3 regions of the Streptomyces sp. cmx-18-6 genome follow, and region 3 is predicted to be linked to each of the others. Evidence: riboswitches for the same ligand, from Rfam matches in the RefSeq annotation. Region 3 holds a riboswitch; each other region holds the start of a gene.
What was found. Region 3 has a riboswitch for cobalamin ahead of ACLJPL_RS25360 (ribonucleoside-diphosphate reductase subunit alpha). Riboswitches for the same ligand answer to the same signal wherever they lie in the genome.
Positions count from the first base shown of each region.

Region 1: it holds a riboswitch for cobalamin, as region 3 does, so the genes downstream of both, ACLJPL_RS15430 (CoA-acylating methylmalonate-semialdehyde dehydrogenase) here and ACLJPL_RS25360 (ribonucleoside-diphosphate reductase subunit alpha) in region 3, are expected to answer to the same signal.
Region 2: it holds a riboswitch for cobalamin, as region 3 does, so the genes downstream of both, ACLJPL_RS31455 (cobalamin biosynthesis protein) here and ACLJPL_RS25360 (ribonucleoside-diphosphate reductase subunit alpha) in region 3, are expected to answer to the same signal.

Region 1 covers NZ_JAEBEP010000005.1:519,484-526,428, reverse strand. The annotation lists gene cobF (precorrin-6A synthase (deacetylating)) at 1-681, opposite strand, end outside; cobalamin riboswitch at 871-1,050, shown strand; gene ACLJPL_RS15430 (CoA-acylating methylmalonate-semialdehyde dehydrogenase) at 1,278-2,780, shown strand; gene ACLJPL_RS15425 (acyl-CoA dehydrogenase family protein) at 2,777-3,931, shown strand; gene ACLJPL_RS15420 (enoyl-CoA hydratase/isomerase family protein) at 3,928-4,995, shown strand; gene mmsB (3-hydroxyisobutyrate dehydrogenase) at 4,992-5,918, shown strand; gene ACLJPL_RS15410 (enoyl-CoA hydratase) at 5,915-6,724, shown strand; gene ACLJPL_RS15405 (short-chain fatty acyl-CoA regulator family protein) at 6,711-6,945, opposite strand, start outside.
Region 2 covers NZ_JAEBEP010000019.1:60,784-67,728, forward strand. The annotation lists gene ACLJPL_RS31455 (cobalamin biosynthesis protein) at 1-909, opposite strand, end outside; cobalamin riboswitch at 1,037-1,169, opposite strand; gene ACLJPL_RS31460 (hypothetical protein) at 1,319-1,549, opposite strand; gene ACLJPL_RS31465 (anion permease) at 1,562-2,821, opposite strand; gene ACLJPL_RS31470 (class II aldolase/adducin family protein) at 3,148-3,807, shown strand; gene ACLJPL_RS31475 (alpha/beta hydrolase) at 4,039-5,166, shown strand; gene ACLJPL_RS31480 (hypothetical protein) at 5,352-6,677, shown strand; gene ACLJPL_RS31485 (VOC family protein) at 6,699-6,945, opposite strand, start outside.
Region 3 covers NZ_JAEBEP010000011.1:257,065-264,009, forward strand. The annotation lists gene ACLJPL_RS25345 (ATP-binding cassette domain-containing protein) at 1-549, opposite strand, end outside; gene ACLJPL_RS25350 (hypothetical protein) at 772-1,032, shown strand; gene ACLJPL_RS25355 (ribonucleotide-diphosphate reductase subunit beta) at 1,157-2,173, opposite strand; gene ACLJPL_RS25360 (ribonucleoside-diphosphate reductase subunit alpha) at 2,173-4,587, opposite strand; cobalamin riboswitch at 4,722-4,857, opposite strand; gene ACLJPL_RS25365 (YbdD/YjiX family protein) at 5,037-5,240, opposite strand; gene ACLJPL_RS25370 (carbon starvation CstA family protein) at 5,237-6,945, opposite strand, start outside.

The DNA of each region.
Region 1 (6,945 bases), on a different contig from region 3:
CGGTCCGGACACCAGGAGCTCGTCCGGGGTGCCGATGTAGGCCCCCCAGTAGATCCACAGGCCCCGGCCCGTCAGATGGGTGAAGCTCTCGTGGCCGTCGAGCATCACCACGATGTCGCCGTCGTCGTGCGGGAAGCCCTCGGCGAGCCGCCTGCCCGGGGTGATGTGGACGGGGCGGCCGACCTGGTTCAGGGTGGTGCGGTGGCGGGCGGCGAGGGCGGAGACGCTGCTGATGCCGGGGATCACCTCGTGGCCGAACTCCACCGTGCCACGGGCCCGGATGTCCTCCAGGATCGCGAGGGTGCTGTCGTACAGGGACGGGTCGCCCCACACCAGGAAGGCCCCGCACTCCCCCGGTGCGAGCTCCTCGATGATCAGGCGTTCGCAGATGTCGGCGCGGCGGTGACGCCAGTCGTGCACCGCCGATGTGTAGCGCCCGCGGTCGTCCTGGGTGCGGTCCCGCCAGGGGTCGTCGGCCTCGACGACCCGGTAGGGGCCGGTCAGGTGCTCGGCCAGGATGTCCCGCCGCAGCCGGGTCAGGGAGTCCTTCTCCCGGCCCTTGCCGAGCACGAAGAAGACCTGGGCCCTGCGCATCGCCTTCACCGCGGCGAGGGTCAGATGGTCGGGGTCGCCGGCTCCCATGCCGATGACGAGGATGTGGCGGGGTGCGTCGTCGCTCATATCGGCCGATCATGCCAGCAGCGGGGCGGGCGATCGGGCCAGGGGCGAGGCGACCGATCGGGCCGGTCGCGGACCCGGCGATCACACCGGGGGCGGGGCGGGCGATCACGCCGGGGGGCGAGGCGGGGTGGACTTACTAGGACGTCCAACTATATGTTCGTGAGCAGAGGGGTGACCGGCGGGCAGCCGGGCGCCTCGAAGGCCCGTGGTGTCAGGGAAGCCGGTGCGATTCCGGCGCGGTCCCGCCACTGTGACCGGGGAGTTCGTCCTCGCAGGACACGCCACTGACGGCGAAGCGGTCGTCGGGAAGGCATGAGGGCGGGCACTGATCCGGGAGTCAGGATACCGGCCGCGGGATGTTCCGTGTTTCCACGAGGATGGAGCAGACACGCATGGCACCGGTCCGCACCCACGGCCCCGCAGGCCCGTCCCGGCGAGCGGTTCTCCCCGCCCCCTGACGGCCTCCGCCCTTCGCGTCCCCCTACGGCGAGCCCTTCCGGCACCCGCGCGCATCCGACCGGTGCGCCGTGCGCCGGTGGAGCCGTGCGCCATCCCCGGATCTCTCCTGACGATCTCACCGACGAGAGCAGGCTTTCATGGTCCGCGAACTCACCCATTTCATCGGCGGCAAGCACACGCCCGGCGCCTCGGGCGCGTACGGCGACGTGTACGACCCCAACACCGGCCGGGTCCAGGCCCGGGTGCCGCTGGCCGGCCGGTCCGAGACCGAGGCGGCCATCGCCGACGCCGCCGAGGCGCAGGTCGAGTGGGGCGAGTGGAACCCGCAGCGCCGCGCCCGGGTCCTGCTGCGCTTCCTCCAACTGGTCGAGAAGGAGAAGGACTCCCTGGCCCGGCTGCTCTCCTCCGAGCACGGCAAGACCGTCTCCGACGCGCACGGCGACATCGCGCGCGGGCTGGACGTGGTGGAGTTCGCCGCCGGTGTGCCGCATCTGCTGAAGGGCGAGTTCAGCGACAACGCGGGGTCCGGGATCGATGTCCACTCGCTGCGCCGGCCGCTCGGGGTCGTGGCGGGCATCACCCCGTTCAACTTCCCCGCGATGATCCCGCTGTGGAAGGCCGCGCCCGCTCTGGCCTGCGGGAACGCCTTCATCCTGAAACCCTCCGAGCGGGATCCCTCGGTGCCGCTGCGGCTCGCGGAACTGTTCCTGGAGGCGGGGCTGCCGCCCGGGGTCCTCAATGTCGTCAACGGCGGCAAGGAGACCGTCGACGTCCTGCTGGAGGACCCGAGGGTCAAGGCGCTCGGCTTCGTCGGCTCGACGCCGATCGCCGCGCACATCTACGCCACCGCCGCCGCCCACGGGAAGCGGGCGCAGTGCTTCGGCGGGGCGAAGAACCACATGATCGTGATGCCGGACGCCGATCTGGACCAGGCGGTGGACGCGCTGATCGGGGCCGGTTACGGCTCCGCGGGCGAGCGGTGCATGGCGATCTCGGTGGCCGTGCCGGTGGGCGAGGCCACCGCCGACGCGCTGGTGGCCAAGCTCACCGAGCGGATCGGCGAGCTGCGGATCGGCCGTTCGGACGACCCGGACGCCGACTTCGGGCCGATGGTGGGGCGCGACGCGGTGGACCGGGTCCGGGGCTATGTCGACCTGGGCGTCGAGGAGGGGGCCGAACTGGTCGTCGACGGGCGGGACTTCGCCCTGGAGGGGCACGAGGAGGGCTTCTTCGCCGGGGCCTCGCTCTTCGACCGGGTCACCCCGGACATGCGGATCTACCAGGAGGAGATCTTCGGCCCGGTGGTGTCCGTGGTCCGCGCGGCCGACTACGAGGAGGCGCTCCGGCTGCCCTCGGAGCATCCCTACGGCAACGGCGTCGCCCTCTTCACCCGGGACGGCGACACCGCCCGCGACTTCACCCGCCGGGTGGAGACCGGCATGGTCGGGGTGAACGTGCCGATCCCGGTGCCGGTGGCGTACCACACCTTCGGCGGCTGGAAGCGGTCCGGCTTCGGGGACCTGAACCAGCACGGTCCGGACGCCATCCGCTTCTACACCCGCACCAAGACCGTCACCTCGCGCTGGCCCGCCTCCGGGATCCGGGACGGCGCGAGCTTCACGATTCCGACCATGGGGTGAACGCTGTGACCACCCTGCTCAACGACGACCAGCTCGCGGTCGTCGAGACGACGCTCGACTTCGCCCAGGAACACCTGGCCCCGCACGCGGTGGCCTGGGACCAGGACAAGCACTTCCCCGTCGACGTGTTCCGCAAAGCGGCGGGGCTCGGCCTCGGAGGCGTGTACGTACGGGAGGACGTCGGCGGCTCCGAACTGTCCCGCTCGGACGGGGTCCTCGTCTTCGAGGCCCTGGCCACCGGCTGCCCGTCCGTGGCCGGCTACCTCTCCATCCACAACATGGTCGCCTGGATGATCGACCACTACGGCACCGAGGCCCAGCGCGGCCACTATCTGCCGGGGCTCTGCACCATGGAGCAGCTGGGCAGTTACTGCCTGACCGAGCCGGGCGCGGGCTCCGACGCGGGGGCCCTGCGCACCCGCGCGGTGCGCGACGGCGACCACTACGTGCTGACGGGGACGAAGCAGTTCATCTCCGGGGCCGGGGCCTCGCACCTGTACATCGTGCTGGCCCGCACGGGTGCGGACGGGCCGGGCGGGATCTCCGCGTTCCTGGTCGAACGGGACGACGCGGGGCTGTCGTTCGGGGCCAACGAGAAGAAGATGGGGTGGAACGCGCAGCCCACCCGGCAGGTCCTGCTGGACGGTGTGCGCGTCCCGGCCGACCGGCTGCTCGGCGCGGAGGGCGAGGGGTTCCGGATCGCGATGAACGGCCTGAACGGCGGCCGGCTCGGGATCGCGGCCTGCTCGCTGGGCGGGGCGCAGAGCGCGCTGGACCGCAGCCTGGCGCATCTGGCGGACCGGGAGGCGTTCGGCGGGCGGCTGCTGGACGCGCAGGCGTTGCAGTTCCGGCTGGCCGACATGGCCACCGAACTGGCCGCCGCCCGCGCCCTGGTGCGGCAGGCGGCCGAGGCCCTGGACCGAGAGGTGAGCGGGGCGCCGGAGTTGTGCGCGATGGCCAAGCGCTTCGCCACCGACACCGGCTACTCGGTGGCCGACCGGGCGCTCCAACTGCACGGCGGCTACGGCTATCTGGCCGAGTACGGCATCGAGAAGATCGTGCGGGACCTGCGGGTCCACCAGATCCTGGAAGGGACCAACGAGATCATGCGCGTCATTGTGGCCCGGAGCCTGACGGGAGCCCTGCGATGACCGAGGAGCTCGTACGGGTGCGCACCGAAGGTCGTACGGGGGTGGTGACCCTGAACCGGCCGGGGGCGCTCAACGCCCTCACCCACACGATGGTCGAGGCGATCGCGGCGGCCCTGGACCGGTGGGAGCACGACCCCGAGGTGGCCGCCGTCGTCATCACCGGGGCCGGGGAGCGCGGCCTGTGCGCGGGCGGCGACATCCGGTCGATCTACGAGGACGCCCGCGCGGGCGGCACGGCGTCGGCCGCGTTCTGGCGCGATGAGTACCGGCTCAACGCCCGGATCGCCCGCTATCCGAAACCGTACGTGGCGGTCATGGACGGCATCGTGATGGGCGGCGGGGTCGGCGTCTCGGCGCACGGAAGCGTCCGGATCGTCACGGAGCGGTCCAAGGTGGCCATGCCGGAGACCGGGATCGGCTTCGTGCCGGACGTCGGCGGCACCTATCTGCTGGCCCTGGCCCCCGGGGAGCTCGGCACCCATCTCGCCCTGACCGGTGCGGTGGTGGGGGCACGGGACGCCCTGCTGTGCGGGCTGGCCGACCACTTCGTACCGGCAGAACACCTGCCCGCGTTCCTCGCCGGACTGCGGACCGAGGCGGTCGCTGAGGTCCTGCCCCGCCATGTCCGGGACGCGCCTGCCGGCGTCCTGGAGACGAACCGGGCCTGGATCGACCACTGTTACGCCGCCTACTCGGTCGAGGAGATCGTGGAGCGGCTGCTCGCCTCCGACGCCCCGGCGGCCGGTGAGGCGGCCGCCACGATCCTCGGCCGTTCGCCCACCGCGCTCAAGGTCACCCTCGCCGCCCTGCGCCGGGCGCGTGGACTCGGCCCGCTGGAAAGGGTGCTGGAGCAGGAGTACCGCGTCTCGTACGCGGCCCTGTCCTCCCCCGACCTGGTGGAGGGCATCCGGGCCCAGGTGATCGACAAGGACCGGACGCCCCGTTGGTCGCCCGGCACGCTCGTGGAGGTCACGGAGAAGGACGTGGCCCGGTTCTTCGCTCCGACCGGCGACGAGGAACTGTCCCTCGCCGCAGACGACTCACCGCAGGAGGTGCCCTGGTGACCACGACCGTCGCATTCATCGGCCTCGGCCACATGGGCGGCCCGATGGCCGCCAACCTCGTCCGCGCCGGTCACCGGGTGCTCGGCCACGACCTGGTGGAAACCTGTCTGGCCGCCGCCGTGGAGAGCGGCGTGGAGCGGGCGAAGTCCGCCGCCGACGCCGCCTCGACGGCCGACGTGGTGATCACGATGCTGCCCGCCGGACGCCATGTCCTCTCCCTGTACGGGCCGGAGGGGCTGCTCGCCGCCGCCCGGCCCGGCACCCTGTTCGTCGACTGCTCGACCATCGACGTGGCCGACTCGCGGGCCGCCCACGCGGCGGTGGCGGCGGCCGGTCACCGCTCGCTGGACGCCCCGGTCTCCGGCGGGGTGGTGGGGGCCGAGGCGGGCACGCTCACGTTCATGGCCGGGGGCGATGAGGCGGCGTTCGCGGAGGCGGAGCCGCTGCTGTCCGTGATGGGCAAGAAGGCGGTGCACTGCGGCGGGGCGGGGGCCGGGCAGGCGGCGAAGATCTGCAACAACATGATCCTCGGCGTCTCGATGATCGCCGTCAGCGAGGCGTTCGTCCTCGCCCAGAGCCTCGGACTGTCCGACCAGGCCCTGTACGACGTGGCGTCGGCGGCCTCCGGCCAGTGCTGGGCGCTCACCGTCAACTGCCCGGTCCCCGGCCCGGTTCCCACCAGCCCGGCCAACCGCGACTACCGCCCCGGCTTCGCCGCCCCCCTGATGGCCAAGGACCTCGGATTGGCCGCCAACGCCCTGCGTGCGGGCGGGATCGACGCCGAACTGGGCTTGAAAGCGGCGGAGTTGTACGCACGGTTCGCGGAAGGGGCCGGGGCGGAGCAGGACTTCTCCGGGATCGTCCGGGCCATCCGGGCGGCTTCGTCGAACACCACCGACGCACAGAAGGGCACCACCGCGTGAGCGAGAAGAACGAGACCGCGTCCACCCCGGGACCGTACGAAACCATCCTGGTGGAGCGCCGGGGCCGGACCGCCCTGCTCACGCTCAACCGCCCCAAGGCGCTGAACGCGCTGAACCTGGACGTCATGCGGGAGACGGTGGAGGCCGCCGAGGCGCTGGACCGGGATCCGGACGTCGGCTGCGTCGTGATCACCGGCAGCGGCGAGAGGGCGTTCGCGGCGGGGGCGGACATCAAGGAGATGCAGCCGCAGAGCTATATGGACATGTACCTCAGCGACTGGTTCACCGCCTGGGACCGGCTGGGTCAGCTCCGTACGCCCACGATCGCCGCCGTACGGGGCTACGCCCTGGGCGGGGGCTGCGAGTTGGCCATGCTGTGCGACCTGGTGATCGCCTCCGACACCGCCGTCTTCGGGCAGCCGGAGATCCGGCTCGGGGTGATCCCCGGCATCGGCGGCTCCCAGCGGCTGACCCGGGCGGTCGGCAAGGCCAAGGCGATGGATCTCTGTCTCACCGGCCGGAACATGGACGCCGAGGAGGCGGAGCGGGCCGGTCTCGTCTCCCGGATCGTCCCGGACGCGGACCTGCTGGAGGAGGCGCTGGCCATCGCGGACACGGTCTCGGGGATGTCGGCCCCTGTCGCGATGATGGCGAAGGAGGCGGTGAACCGCGCCTTCGAGACCACCCTCGCGGAGGGCGTCCGCTTCGAACGCCGCCTGTTCCACGCGGTGTTCGCGACGGCCGACCAGAAGGAGGGCATGAAGGCGTTCACCGAGAAGCGGCCGGCGAAGTTCACTCACCGCTGATCCCGGTGGCCGCGGACCGGCCGTCGACCACCACCGGATAGGGCACATGCGAGCGCCGGTCGGGGTCGACGGCCAGCCGGCCCCCGGCCGGGGGCCGGGCCCGCTGGGCGCAGTCCTGCCGTTCGCAGATCCGGCAGCCGAGACCGATGGGCGTGGCCGAGCGCGGGTCGTCCAGGGCCGTGCCCTCGGCGTACACCAGGCGGTGGGCGTGGCGGAGTTCG
Region 2 (6,945 bases), on a different contig from region 3:
CACGCACACCCCGAGGGCCAGCGCACCCACCCGGCGCGACAGCCGCACCGCGCGCTCGATGTCAAGACTCCGGACGTCCCGGCCCGACTCCCCGTTCAGCACCGGCCGGTGCTCGACGCGCCCCGCGTACGCCAGCGTCCCGCCGAGCCGTACGCCGAGCGCCCCCGCGAACGCGGCCTCGACCGGTCCCGCGTTGGGGCTCGGGTGACGGCCCGCGTCCGCCTTCCAGGCGCGTACGGCCTCCGAGGGCCGCCCGCCGCCCACCACGGCCAGCGCGGCCGTCAGCCGGGCCCCGGGCCACCCCGCGAGGTCGTCCAGCCGCGCGGAGGCCCAGCCGTAGCGCCGGTACCGGGGCGACTTGTGGCCCACCATCGCGTCGAGCGTGTTCACGGCCCGGAACCCGACGAGCCCCGGCACCCCGCCGATCGCACCCCACACGAGCGCGCCGACGACGGCGTCGGAGGTGTTCTCGGCGACCGACTCCACGACGGCGCGGGCGATCTGCGGCCCGTCCAGGGAATGCGGATCGCGCCCGCACAGATGCGGCAGCCGCTCCCGGGCCACCTCCAGGTCACCGGCGGCCAGCGCGCCCCCGATGGCGCGGGCCTCCCTGCCCAGCGACGTACCGCCGACGACCGACCAGGCGGTGACGGCCGTCAGCGCGACGGCGAGCGCGGGCCGGTCCCGTACGGCACGGGCGGCCAGCGCGGCGGCCCCCGCAGCGCCTCCGGCGCACACGAGGGCGTGCAGCGCGCCCCGGCCCCGGTCGTCACGCCACAGCACGGACTCCACGCGCCCGGCGGCCCGGCCGAAACCGGCCACCGGGTGCCCCCGGCGCGGGTCGCCGAGCAGGGCGTCGGCGATCAGCCCGGCCGTGGCGCCGTACGCGAAGACGCGGTCGGCACGCACGCGTCAGCCCGCCGCGGGTCGGGGCGTTCCGGCGTGAGGGGACACGGGATGCGGCGCTCGGCGGCCAGGCATGGCGATAAGTCCTTAACTCAGGGTCCGCGCCCTGGTTCGACGTGAGCGGCGACGAGAGTCTCCTGGCTTCCGGATCCGCAGTTCCCCCGGCCTTCCAGCCCGCGTGGCGAGGGCCGTGACATCCGGTGTGGGGGAGTGCTCCCCGGTGACAGTGGCGGGACCGCGCCGGATTCGCACCGGCTTCCTCTGCTGTCGCCGTGATTGGCTCCGGCAGTCCACCACGCTGCGAGAACGGCCGTCAACTTGCTGTTGACCTGCGGAGGGCCGGTGTGCGCAGACGCACATCGGGCCGGACACACGGTGGTGTGTCCGGCCCGAAGGAGTGCGGTGGCGCGGGTCAGGCGACGATCAGATAGATCCCGTACGCGACCGCCGCCACGCACAGCGCGAAGGAGGCGTACGCGCCGGTGCGCGCGAGCGCCGCCGAACCGCCGGAGGCGCTGCTGCCGGACGTGGCCGACAACTTGGAGAGGGCGACGATGCCCACGGTGAAGAGGCCGACCAGCGCGACGGTGACCACGAGACTGACACCGAAGACGGAGGCGAGAGCTGCCCAGTCGATTTTCATACGGATCTGTCCTTACACCGTGGCCGAGGGCCGCGCCGTGTCGTCGGGCGCCGGCGCCGGAGCCGGGATGGTGGTCATGAGGTCGGTGGGGTGGGTGCCGATGGGCGGCGGCTGGACCGCGGCGATCGCCGTGGTGACGATTTCCTGGGGCTCGCCGTCGGCCGTGTCGTTGACGTTGGTGTGGTCGACCGGCTGGCGGCGCGAGGCCAGCCAGATGGCGAAGGAGCCGCCGACCAGCAGGATCGCGGTGACGGCGATGCCCCACGGGCCCTGCTTGGTGAGGAACTCGGCGCCCGCGCCGACCAGCCCCGCGGCCGGGAGCGTCAGGCCCCAGGCGACGAACATCCGGGTGGCGGTGGACCAGCGGACCACGCCGCCCTTGCGGCCGAGGCCCGCGCCCATCACGGCCCCGGAGCAGGACTGCGTGGTGGAGAGCGAGAAGCCGAGGTGCGAGGAGGCCAGGATGACCGTCGCCGCGCTGGTCTGGGCGGCGAAGCCCTGCGGCGGCTGGAGGTCCGTGAGGCCCTTGCCCATGGTGCGGATGATGCGCCAGCCACCGAGGTAGGTGCCGAGCGCGATGGCGACGCCGGCGGAGACGATGACCCACATCGGCGGGTTGGAGCCGGGGGCGAGGACGCCGCCGGTGACCAGGGCCAGGGTGATGATGCCCATCGTCTTCTGGGCGTCGTTGGTGCCGTGGGCGAGCGAGACGAGACCGGCCGAGGCGATCTGTCCGGCCCGGTAGCCCTTGGCCGTCGACTTGAGCTGGTTCGGGTCGGTGACGTTCCGGTTGATGCGGTACGTCAGCTTCGTGGCCAGCATCGCGGCGAGACCGGCGACCAGCGGGGCGGCGATCGCGGGCAGCAGCACCTTGGTGACGACGGTGCCGCCGTTGATCGAGGACCAGCCGGCCGACATGACGGCCGCGCCGATCAGGCCGCCGAACAGTGCGTGGGAGGAGCTGGAGGGCAGGCCGACCAGCCAGGTCAGCAGATTCCACAGGATGGCGCCGACGAGCGCCGCGAAGATGACCTCGGTTCTGAGGCCGTTCTCGTTGACGATCCCGCCGGAGATCGTCTTGGCGACCTCCACTGACAGGAACGCGCCGATGAGGTTGAGAACGGCGGACATGGCCACCGCTGTCTTGGGCTTCAGTGCGCCGGTCGAGATGGTGGTGGCCATCGCGTTGGCGGTGTCGTGGAAACCGTTCGTGAAATCGAACACGAGAGCTGTCACGACAACAATCGCGAGCAGCAGCGTGATGTGTTCCATTTACCCAGGCAATCGTTCGACGTCAGTGGCTCGTGGACCGTAGGCAACCTGGGTGAACGGAAGATGAACTGAACGGGGCGCTGTGGTGACCCCAACCGGAGTGCGGTGCGTCCGCTTGTGCGTGGAGGGGCGGCGGGGTGCTGGTGGGGCGCTGTCTGGTCTGCCCTTTACGGCCCGTTGGCGAAGTTTTTGACCCGCGCTCGGCCCCGGAGGAGATCCCCGTCACTCCGGGGCATGACGTCCCGGTTTCGGCCGTGCGGCCCCAGGGCGTGTCCGGCGGACCAGGACCCGGTCCTGGTCCGCCGGACACGCCCTAGGCTCGCCCCATGAGCGAGCAGCAACCGGAACCGGTCGTCCGGGCCTGGCGGGAGGTGGTCGGCACCGCCCGCCGCAGCGCCGCGGACGGGCTGGTCGTCGGCACCTCCGGCAATGTGTCGGCCCGGGTCGGAGACCTTGTCCTGGTGACCCCCAGCGGGGTGCCCTACGACCGGCTCGGACCGGACGACGCGGTCGGGGTGGACCTGGCCGGTCGGCAGGTCGTCGGGAAGCTCGCGCCGACCAGCGAACTCCCCCTCCACCTGGCGGTCTACCGGGAGACCGGGGCCGCCGCCGTGGTCCACACCCACGCGGTCCACGCCACCGCCGTCTCCACCCTCGTCCCCGAGGTGCCGCTCGTGCACTACGCGGCCGCCATCCTCGGCGGCCCCGTCCGCACCGCCGCCTACGCCCGCTACGGCACCCCCGAGCTCGCCGACGCCATGCTCGCCGCCCTCCGGGGCCGCACCGGCTGCCTGCTGGCCAACCACGGCACCGTCACCTACGGCGACACCCTCGACCAGGCATACGAACGCACCGCCCAGTTGGAGTGGCTCTGCCGCCTCTGGCTCACCGCGAGCTCGCTGCCGGGCCGCACCCCGGCCCTGCTCACCGAAGCCCAGCTGGCCGAGGTGACCGAGGCGCTCAAGGGGTACGGACAACCGGGCTGAGGGGCCCGCGGCCCGGGCCCGGCCCGCACCACGACCCGTCCGCACCACGGCAGCCCCGTCCGCACCACGACAACCCCTGCCCGGCCCGCGACACGCCCGGGCCCGGCCCGTGACTCGACCCCCGACCGGCGTCGCCCCACGCGCCGCCCGCCGCACCGGACGGCCGCCGCCCGCCGCACCGGACGGCCCTGCCCACTGGCATCGCGCCGCCCCGCCCACGACACTGAAGCCGTGCGCCCGGCAACTGCGACGGCAACGGCCGTCACCACGATCATCGGCGCCGGCGCGGCAGCGGTCGCGGCCGGCCGGTACGCCAGCGACGCCGCCCTCAAGGCGACACCAGGCCGTCCCCTCCCCGCCGACCGCAGAGTCACCGTGCACGCCACGGCGGCCGGGCAGGTCACCCTGACCCGCTCCTTCACGGCGCTCCGGCCCGGTACGTACGGGCTCGCGGGCCACGGCGTCCACGCGGTGGTCGGCCCCGTCGTCGAGGGGGCCGAGGCGAGTGCCGACACCGTCGTCCGCAGGCTGGAGCGGGTCGTCGAGGGCGTCCTGGAACCGGGCGACAAGGTCCGCCTCACCCCCGAACTGCACCGGGGCGACCCCGGCAGCGCCCTCGGCCTGGAATACCGCGAGGTCGAGATCCCCGGCGAGCTCGGCGGACTGCCCGCCTGGTGGGTCCCCGGCGACCGCGACACCTGGGTCATCACCGCACACGGCCTCGGCGCCACCCGCGCGCACCCCATGAACCTGATGGGCTTCCTGAACGGACAGCACCTCCCCGTGCTGGACATCGCCTACCGGGGAGACGCCGGAGCCCCCCGCCCCGCCGACGGCCTCGGCCACCTCGGCGCGTCCGAGTGGCGCGACCTGGACGCCGCCATGCGCTTCGCCGTGCGCTACGGGGCCCGCGACGTCATCCTGTACGGCTGGTCCACCGGGGCCTCCATGGCCCTGCACGCCGCCGTGAACTCCCCCCTCCGCGACCGCGTCAGCGGCCTCGTCCTCGACTCCCCGGTCCTGGACTGGCAGACCACGCTGCGCGCCCTGGCCGCCGCCCGGGGCGTCCCCGCCGCCCTGCTGCCGCTGGCCGTGCGCGCCGCCCAGGGCAGGACCGGGATGAGCGCCGCCCCGCTCCTGGACGCCTCCCTGGCCGCCGCGCTGCCCGCCCCGACCCTGGTCGTCCACGGCCCGGACGACACCATCGCCCCCTGGCAGCCCTCCCGGGAGCTGGCCGCCCGCCGCCCGGACCTGGTCACCCTCCACGCCGTACCGCAGGCTCCGCATGCGTCGATGTGGAACGCCGACCCGGGCCGCTACGAAGAGACCCTCAGGCGCTTCCTCACGCCCCTGATGTGAGGTGATGCGGGGATCGGTCCCTTTGGCCACCGCCCGGCGCGGACCCTCCGGCCACCGGTGAATCGGCTTCCGTTTGGGCTTTCGGGCCGTCAGAGGCAAGACTGCTCCCCGTGACGTCCCGTACCCCGCGCGACTCCAGGCTGCGACTTGTCCGCCCGCGACCCCTCGCCACCGCCCGCAGGGCCGTGTCCACCCGGCGCACCCGGCCGGCCCCCCGCCCGCCCGAGGGCACCCCGCCCCGCCCCGAACTGGCCCGCCAGGCCAGGGCGGTCCTCGCCGATGCCGTGCGCATCGCCCACTGGGCCGCCGGCGCCCCCGCGCCCGGCAGCTCCGCCCCGCTCGCCGCCCAGGCCCTGGAGCGGGCCGCCACCGCCCTGGAGCTCTCCCCGGCGCAGGTGCGCGCGGGCTGGGACCGGGCCCGGCTGGCCGGCCTCATCGAGCTGCACGGCGACACCGCCCGCCCCGGCTGGCGGCTGCGCGCCTGGGACCGGGACGACTCGGCCGTCCTGCGCGGCTGGGTGGCGCTCTTCGACGCCTGGTCGCTCGTCCACTCCGCGCCCGAGGGCGTCGAGGCCGGTGCGGTGGCCGAAGCCGTCGAGGCCGTGCCCCAGGTGCTCTCCCTCCTCCAGCTCTCCGCGGGCCCCGTCCCCGTACCCGCTCTCCTCGACCTCCTCGCCCAGCGCATCACCGAGCTCCACGAGGAGCGCTGCGAGGTGCCGTACGGGGCGGGCAGGGCGGCCGGTCCGAGCGGGCCCGCCACCGGGGGCCCCGTGCCGGAGCGGAGCGCCGACCTCGACGCCCTGCTGCTCGACTGGGCGCTGGAGGGCCTCGCCGCGGTCGGCGCGCTGACCCTCGGCAGCGGGCACGCCACCCTCACCCCCCTCGGCAACTGGGCGGTGTGGGTCAAGCTGGAACAGATCTGCGTCGCCGCCCAGAGCCCGGCCGGGAACATCGAGCAGTCCGCCGCCGACATGCTGCTCGGCTGCGCCCGGCTCACCCCCGGACCGGCCCGCGACGAATACCGGGCCTGGCTCGCCGCCCGTACGGTCGGCAGCGCCGTCACCGAACTGCTGGCGGTGGCCCGGGGAGAGGACGCGCTGCTGCGGGGCCTGGCCTTCGAGGCGCTGCGGGTCGTCGGCGCGTCCGCCGAGCCCGAGGTCCGCGCCGTTCTCACCCACCCCTCGCTGCGGCCGTACGCGCTGCTCTGGCTCGCCGAGTACGAGGGCGCGGACCCGGACGACGCGCAGGAGATCCTCAGCCGTGAGGAGGCCACCTGGCTCTGGGTCGACACCGCGGCCGCCGTCGCCGACCACGGCGAGACCGGGCTCCTGGTGCGCCACCTCGACTCCGCCGTCCAGGGCACCGTCCCGGCCCTGCTCGACGAGGTCAGGGCCGTGGGCCACCCGCGCACCGTGCAGGTCTTGGTCGCGCTGGCCGCCGCCCACCCGGACCCGGCCCTGGCCAAGGCGGTCCGCCGGGCCGCGTTCCAGGTCCACACCGGCGGAGCCTGAGACACCCGCCCCGGGGGCCGCTCAGTCCGCGGACCCCGGGGCGTACGTCCCGAAGCTCCAGACGTTGCCCTCGGCGTCCCGCGCCATGTAGTCCCGCGACCCGTAGTCCTGGTCGGTGGGCGGCATCAGGATCTCCACACCCGCCTCCACCGCCCGGGCGTGGTGCTCGTCGACCTCGTCCACCACCACGTACACCCCCGCCGGACCCGCGCCCGCCATCGCCCGGGCGAACACGCCCTCCCGGCCCTTGGAACCGAGCATCACCCTG
Region 3 (6,945 bases):
CGGCTCGTCCAGGTAGAGGATGTCCGGGTCGTAGAGCATCGCGGCGGCCAGGTCGCCGCGCATCCTCTGGCCCAGAGAGAGCTGGCGGACGGGGGTGTCGAGGAACGGACCGAGGTCGAGCACCTCGCTGAACTGCCGCTGCTTCTCGCGGAACCGGGCCTGCGGCACGTCGTAGAGACGGCTGATCAGCCAGAGCGAGTCGCGCAGTGGCAGGTCCCACCAGAGCTGGCTGCGCTGGCCGAAGACCACGCCTATCCGGCGGGCGTTGCGGGACCGCTCTCGCCAGGGCGTGGCGCCGGCCACCGTGACCGTGCCGGACGTGGGCACGAGGATGCCGGTGAGCATCTTGATCGTGGTGGACTTCCCCGCACCGTTGGGGCCGAGATAGCCGACCATCTCGCCCTGCTGGACCTCGAAGTTCACGCCGTCGACAGCACGCTTGACGGTCTGCTCACGCGTCAGCAGCGTGCGGATGCCCGCGAAGGCGCCCTCCTGCCGTTTGGGCCGCGTGAACTCCTTGACGAGGTCTGCCACTTCGATGACGGACATGTGCGCCTCTCCTGGAGCGGGCCGGCCCTGTCGGGCGGGGTCGAGCGGAGAGTGTGCACACGAAGGCTTGGTCTAGTCCAATTGATTTCCGCTCGGCCGGTCTTCTCCGAGCCGTGATCTCGCCCTGCCGCGGTCCGCGGGGCCGCGTCGCGCCCTCTCTCCCGGAGCGCCGGCACCGCCATCCCGCGGTTTCGAAGCGCGCCGGAGGGGCAACCGGCCGCCATGGACACCGAAGAGAGCATCGAAGAGACGCCCGTGACCCAGGGGGACGAGCACCACGTCCTCCTCAGCGCGGACACCAACGGCGACGGGAAGCCCGATGTGTGGGTCACCGACACGACCGGCGACGGCGCGGCGGACCTGTACCAGTTCGACACCACCGGTGACGGGAAGGTCGACGTGACGGTCGTCGAGGGAGGGGACGAGCCCGGCACGGACCGGCTCGTCGTGGAGGGCGACGGCGGGCACCCGCAGCAGGTCTGAGCGATCCGGTGACGGGGCCCCGGCCACCCGGTACGGGCGCACACGACGCAGCGCCGCCCCACCGTGCTGAACGCACAGCGGGGCGGCGCCACCGGAACAAGCTGCCGCAACAGACGGCCAGGGCCTAGAACTCGTCGTCGAACCCGACCGAGCCCTCGACCGCCACCTGGTAGGCGGACGGGCGGCGCTCGAAGAAGTTCGTGAGCTCCTGGACGCCCTGGAGCTCCATGAACGAGAACGGGTTCTCGGAGCCGTACACCGTGGGGAAGCCCAGGCGGGCGAGCCGCTGGTCGGCGACGCACTCCAGGTACTGGCGCATCGACTCGGTGTTCATGCCCGGCAGGCCCTCGCCGCACAGGTCGCGGCCGAACTGGAGCTCCGCCTCGACCGCTTCCTTCAGCATGTCGGTGACCTGCTGCTGGAGCGCGTCGTCGAAGAGCTCCGGCTCCTCCTTGCGGACGGTGTCCACGACCTCGAACGCGAAGTTCATGTGCATCGTCTCGTCACGGAACACCCAGTTGGTGCCCGTGGCGAGACCGTGCAGCAGCCCGCGCGAGCGGAACCAGTACACGTACGCGAACGCGCCGTAGAAGAAGAGCCCCTCGATGCACGCCGCGAAGCAGATCAGGTTCAGCAGGAAGCGGCGGCGGTCGGCCTTCGTCTCCAGCTGGTCGATCTTCTCGACCGAGTCCATCCACTTGAAGCAGAACTGGGCCTTCTCACGGATCGAGGGGATCTCCTCGACCGCGTCGAACGCCGCCGCCCGGTCGTCCGGGTCGGGCAGATAGGTGTCCAGCAGCGTCAGATAGAACTGGACGTGCACGGCCTCCTCGAACAGCTGCCGCGACAGGTAGAGCCGCGCCTCGGGGGAGTTGATGTGCTTGTACAGCGTCAGCACGAGGTTGTTGGAGACGATCGAGTCACCGGTCGCGAAGAACGCCACCAGCCGGCCGATCATGTGCTGCTCGCCCGGCGACAGCTTCGCGAGGTCGGCGACGTCCGAGTGGAGGTCGACCTCCTCCACGGTCCAGGTGTTCTTGATCGCGTCCCGGTAGCGCTCGTAGAAGTCCGGGTAGCGCATGGGACGCAGGGTCAGCTCGAAGCCCGGGTCGAGCAAGTTCTTGTTGTCGTTGGTGCTCATTACTGGCATGCCTCGCAGGACTCAGGGTTTTCGAGGGAGCAGGCGATGGCGTCCGCGTCGGGAGCCGAAGCCTGCTGTACGGGAATGGGGGCGGCGGCCGCCACCTGCCCGGACGCGGCACGGGCGATCCGGGTCGCCGGGCGCGAACGCAGGTAGTACGTCGTCTTCAGCCCCTGCTTCCAGGCGTACGCGTACATCGAGGAGAGCTTGCCGATCGTCGGCGTCTCCAGGAACAGGTTGAGCGACTGGCTCTGGTCGAGGAACGGCGTACGGGCCGCCGCCATGTCGATCAGACCGCGCTGCGGGATCTCCCACGCGGTGCGGTACAGCGCCCGCACGTCCTCGGGGATCCAGGCGAAGCCCTGCACGGAGCCGCTGGCCTCGCGCAGCGCCTCACGGGTGCGGGCGTCCCACACGCCGAGCTTCTTCAGCTCGTCCACCAGGTAGGCGTTGACCTGGAGGAACTCACCGCTGAGCGTCTCGCGCTTGAACAGGTTGGAGACCTGCGGCTCGATGCACTCGTACACACCGGCGATCGAGGCGATCGTGGCGGTCGGCGCGATGGCCAGCAGCAGCGAGTTGCGCATGCCGGTCTTCGCGACCCGGGCGCGCAGCGCGTCCCAGCGCTCCGGCCAGTTCAGCTCGGTGTCGTAGTGGTCGGGGTGCAGCACACCGCGCGCGGCACGCGTCTCGGACCAGGCGGGCAGCGGGCCGGACCGCTCGGCGAGGTCGCAGGACGCCTCGTACGCGGCCAGCATGATGCGCTCGGAGATCTTCGTCGAGAGCGCGCGGGCCTGCGGCGAGTCGAACGGCAGCCGCAGCTGGAAGAAGACGTCCTGGAGGCCCATGGCGCCCAGGCCGACCGGACGCCAGCGGGAGTTGGAGCGCCCGGCCTGCTCGGTCGGGTAGAAGTTGATGTCGACGACCCGGTCGAGGAAGGTGACCGCGGTGCGGACCGTGGAGTCCAGGCGCTCCCAGTCGATCGAGCCGTTCGCCACGAACGCGCCCAGGTTGACCGAGCCCAGGTTGCAGACGGCCGTCTCGCCGTCGTCGGTGACTTCGAGGATCTCGGTGCACAGGTTCGAGGAGTGCACGACCCGGCCCGGCTCGGCGGTCTGGTTCGCGGTCCGGTTGGAGGCGTCCTTGAACGTCATCCAGCCCTGGCCGGTCTGCGCGAGGGTCCGCATCATCCGGCCGTACAGCTCACGCGCCGGAATCGTCTTGCGGGCCAGGCCCTTGGCCTCGGCCGCCCGGTAGGCGGCGTCGAACTCGTCGCCCCACAGGTCGACCAGCTCGGGGACCTCGGCGGGGGAGAACAGCGACCAGACGGTGTCCGCGTCGACGCGGCGCATGAACTCGTCCGGGATCCAGTGCGCCAGGTTCAGGTTGTGCGTACGGCGCTGGTCCTCACCGGTGTTGTCGCGGAGCTCGAGGAACTCCTCGATGTCCGCGTGCCAGGTCTCCAGGTAGACCGCGGCCGCGCCCTTGCGCCGGCCGCCCTGGTTCACCGCCGCCACGGAGGCGTCCAGCGTCTTGAGGAACGGCACGATGCCGTTGGAGTGCCCGTTGGTGCCCCGGATCAGCGAACCACGGGCGCGGATGCGGGAGTAGGAGAGGCCGATGCCGCCCGCGTGCTTCGAGAGGCGCGCCACCTGGTGGTAGCGGTCGTAGATCGAGTCCAGCTCGTCCTTCGGCGAGTCCAGCAGATAGCAGGAGGACATCTGCGGGTGCCGGGTGCCGGAGTTGAAGAGCGTGGGGGAGGAGGGGAGGTAGTCGAGCTTGCTCATCAGCCCGTAGAGCGCGGCGACCTCGTCCAGCGCCCGCACCGACTCGTCCTCGGCGAGGCCCGCGGCCACACGCAGCATGAAGTGCTGCGGGGTCTCGATGACCTGGCGGGTGATCGGGTGGCGCAGCAGGTAGCGGCTGTGCAGCGTACGGAGGCCGAAGTAGCCGAAACGGTCGTCCGCGCCCTCGGCGAGCGTCCGCTCCACGAGCTCGTCCAGCGCCTTGGCGTGCAGCTCCACGAAGGCCGCGGTGCGGTCGGCGATCAGGCCCTCGCGGTGGCCCACCGCGACGGAGGCGGAGAAGGACGTCGCGCCCTGGCTCGCGGCCTCGTCGGCGATCGTACGGGTCAGCAGCCGGGCGGCGAGTTTGGAGTACGCCGGGTCCTCGGAGATCAGGCCCGCGGCGGCCTCGGTGGCCAGCGAGCGGAGCTCGGCCTCGTCGGACCGGGCGTTGCGCCCGCGCAGCGCGGAGGCGGCGACCCGTCCGGGGTCGGTGTCGGGCAGATCGACGGTGAGGTCGGTCAGGGTCCGCAGCAGGGCGGTCCCGGGTCCGTCGTTCGTGCCTGCTCCGGACGTGGTGGAGGCAGCGGATTCGGTGGCTGAAACCGGATCGGCGGGCGCGATGGTCACTGGGCTTTCCCTCGCTCGGCTGGGGGCCGGCGGCGGGAAGGGGGAGCCGGGCAGCACGGTGCCATGAAGGCAGCACTGCACACGGCGTCCACCGGCCCATCCGCGAGGCCCGGACGTCTGGCGTCCGGTTCGGTCGAGCCGGACGCGCTGTCGACAGGTCGTCGGACTACGGGTGTGCAAAAGCACACTGATCACACCGTTGCGGGACAGTTCCGGATTCACACCGGATTCCCCTGCGGCGACAGCGAGGTCGAGCATACATGTGGGGGCCGCCCGATGAGGAAGCCCCCACATGTTGTGTCGGCGTGAACAGAAGTTGGTGTGACGGTCTGGTTTCTTCGCCCGCCTTTTTCCGTATCGGCGGCGTACGTACGCCCCCTTCCGAGGCCGCGAAAAGGGGCCGCCGCGCCCTTGGAAGGGGTGCGACGGCCCCGATCGGCCGGTGGTGGTCAGCAGCAGCGGAAGCCCTCGCGGGGGTCCGCCTCGCGGGCGTCCATACGGCTCCGCTCGAAGGCGCGGCGGGTCATCACCGGCGTGTCCGGATCGTGGGACCTGGCGTGCGCCACGTACCGGTCGTACACCGACTCGCCGGTCAGCTCACGGACGTACCAGCGGATCCGCCCCGCCACCCTCCGTACGTCCGCGACGGTCATGTCCGGCTCCCGGTCCCCGCCGACTCCTTGCGGATGCCGCCCTCGGGGCCGACGCCCGCCGCGATCAGCTCGGCCTTCTCCTCCTTGGTGGCGAAGATGGAGGCGGGGGCGACGAGCTTGGACTCGACGTACGGCGTCTCGTGGAGCTTGACGCTCTCCGGGTCGCGGATCGCGTTGAAGCAGACCCGGCCGGCGTCCACGAGCACCACGATGATGAGGACGGCGAAGAGGGCGCACAGCACGCCGTCGACGGTGGAGTTGGTGACGACGGTCCGCATGTCGTCCATGTTCTTGGCGGGCGCCAGCACCTCGCCCGCGTCGATGCCCGCCTGGTACTTGTCGCGCTGGGCGAAGAAGCCCACCTTCACGTCCGGCGAGAAGATCTTCTGCCAGCTCGCGGTGAGGGTGACCGCCACGTCCCAGGCGAGCGGGACCGCGGTGACCCACGCCCACTTCAGCCGGCCGGACTTGACGAGCAGCGTGGTGCAGACGGCGAGTGCGACGGCGGCCAGCAGCTGGTTGGCGATGCCGAAGAGCGGGAAGAGCTGGTTGATGCCGCCCAGCGGGTCGTGCACGCCGACCCAGAGGAAGTAGCCCCAGCCGCCGACGACCACGGCGCTGGCGAACCAGACGCCCGGCTTCCAGCTGACCTGGCGGAACGGCTTGTAGACGTTGCCCAGCATGTCCTGGAGCATGAAGCGCCCGACCCGGGTGCCGGCGTCCACGGTGGTGAGGATGAACAGTGCCTCGAACATGATGGCGAAGTGGTACCAGAACGCCTTCATGGCCGTGCCACCGATGACCGCCGAGAAGATCTCCGCCATCCCGAGCGCGAACGTCGGCGCGCCGCCGGTCCGGGAGAGCAGACTCTGCTCCTCGACGTCCTTGGCGGCCTGGGCCAGGGCGTCCGGGGTGATGGTGAAGCCGAAGTTGGCCACCGCCTCGGACGCGGACTGGACGCTGTCGCCGATCACGCCGACCGGCGCGTTGATGGCGAAGTAGAGGCCGGGGTCGATGATGCAGGCGGCGATCATCGCCATGATCGCCACGAACGACTCGGTCAGCATCGCGCCGTAGCCGATCATCCGGATCTGCGTCTCCTTCTGGACCATCTTCGGGGTGGTGCCCGAGGAGACCAGGGAGTGGAAGCCGGAGAGCGCGCCGCAGGCGATGGTGATGAAGACGAACGGGAACATCGAACCGGCGAAGACCGGGCCCGCGCCGCTGGTGGCGAAGTCGGTGACCGCGGGCATCTTCAGCGTCGGCATCGCGACGACCACGCCGAGGGCCAGCAGCCCGATCGTGCCGACCTTCATGAAGGTGGAGAGGTAGTCGCGCGGGGCCAGCAGCAGCCACACGGGGAGCACCGAGGCGAGGAACCCGTACACGATCATCCAGATGACCAGCGTGCCCGGTTCCAGGGTGAAGAAGTCCGCCCACGACGACTCGGCCACCCAGCCGCCCGCGACGATCGCGAGCAGCAGCAGCGCCACGCCTATGACCGACACCTCGCTGACCTTTCCGGGCCGCAGGATGCGCAGGTAGACGCCCATGAAGAGGGCGATCGGGATCGTCATGCCGATGGAGAAGACGCCCCAGGGCGAGTGGGCGAGCGCGTTCACGATGACCAGCGCGAGGACCGCGAGCAGGATGATCATGATGACGAACACCGCGACCAGGGCGGCGACGCCGCCGACCGGGCCGA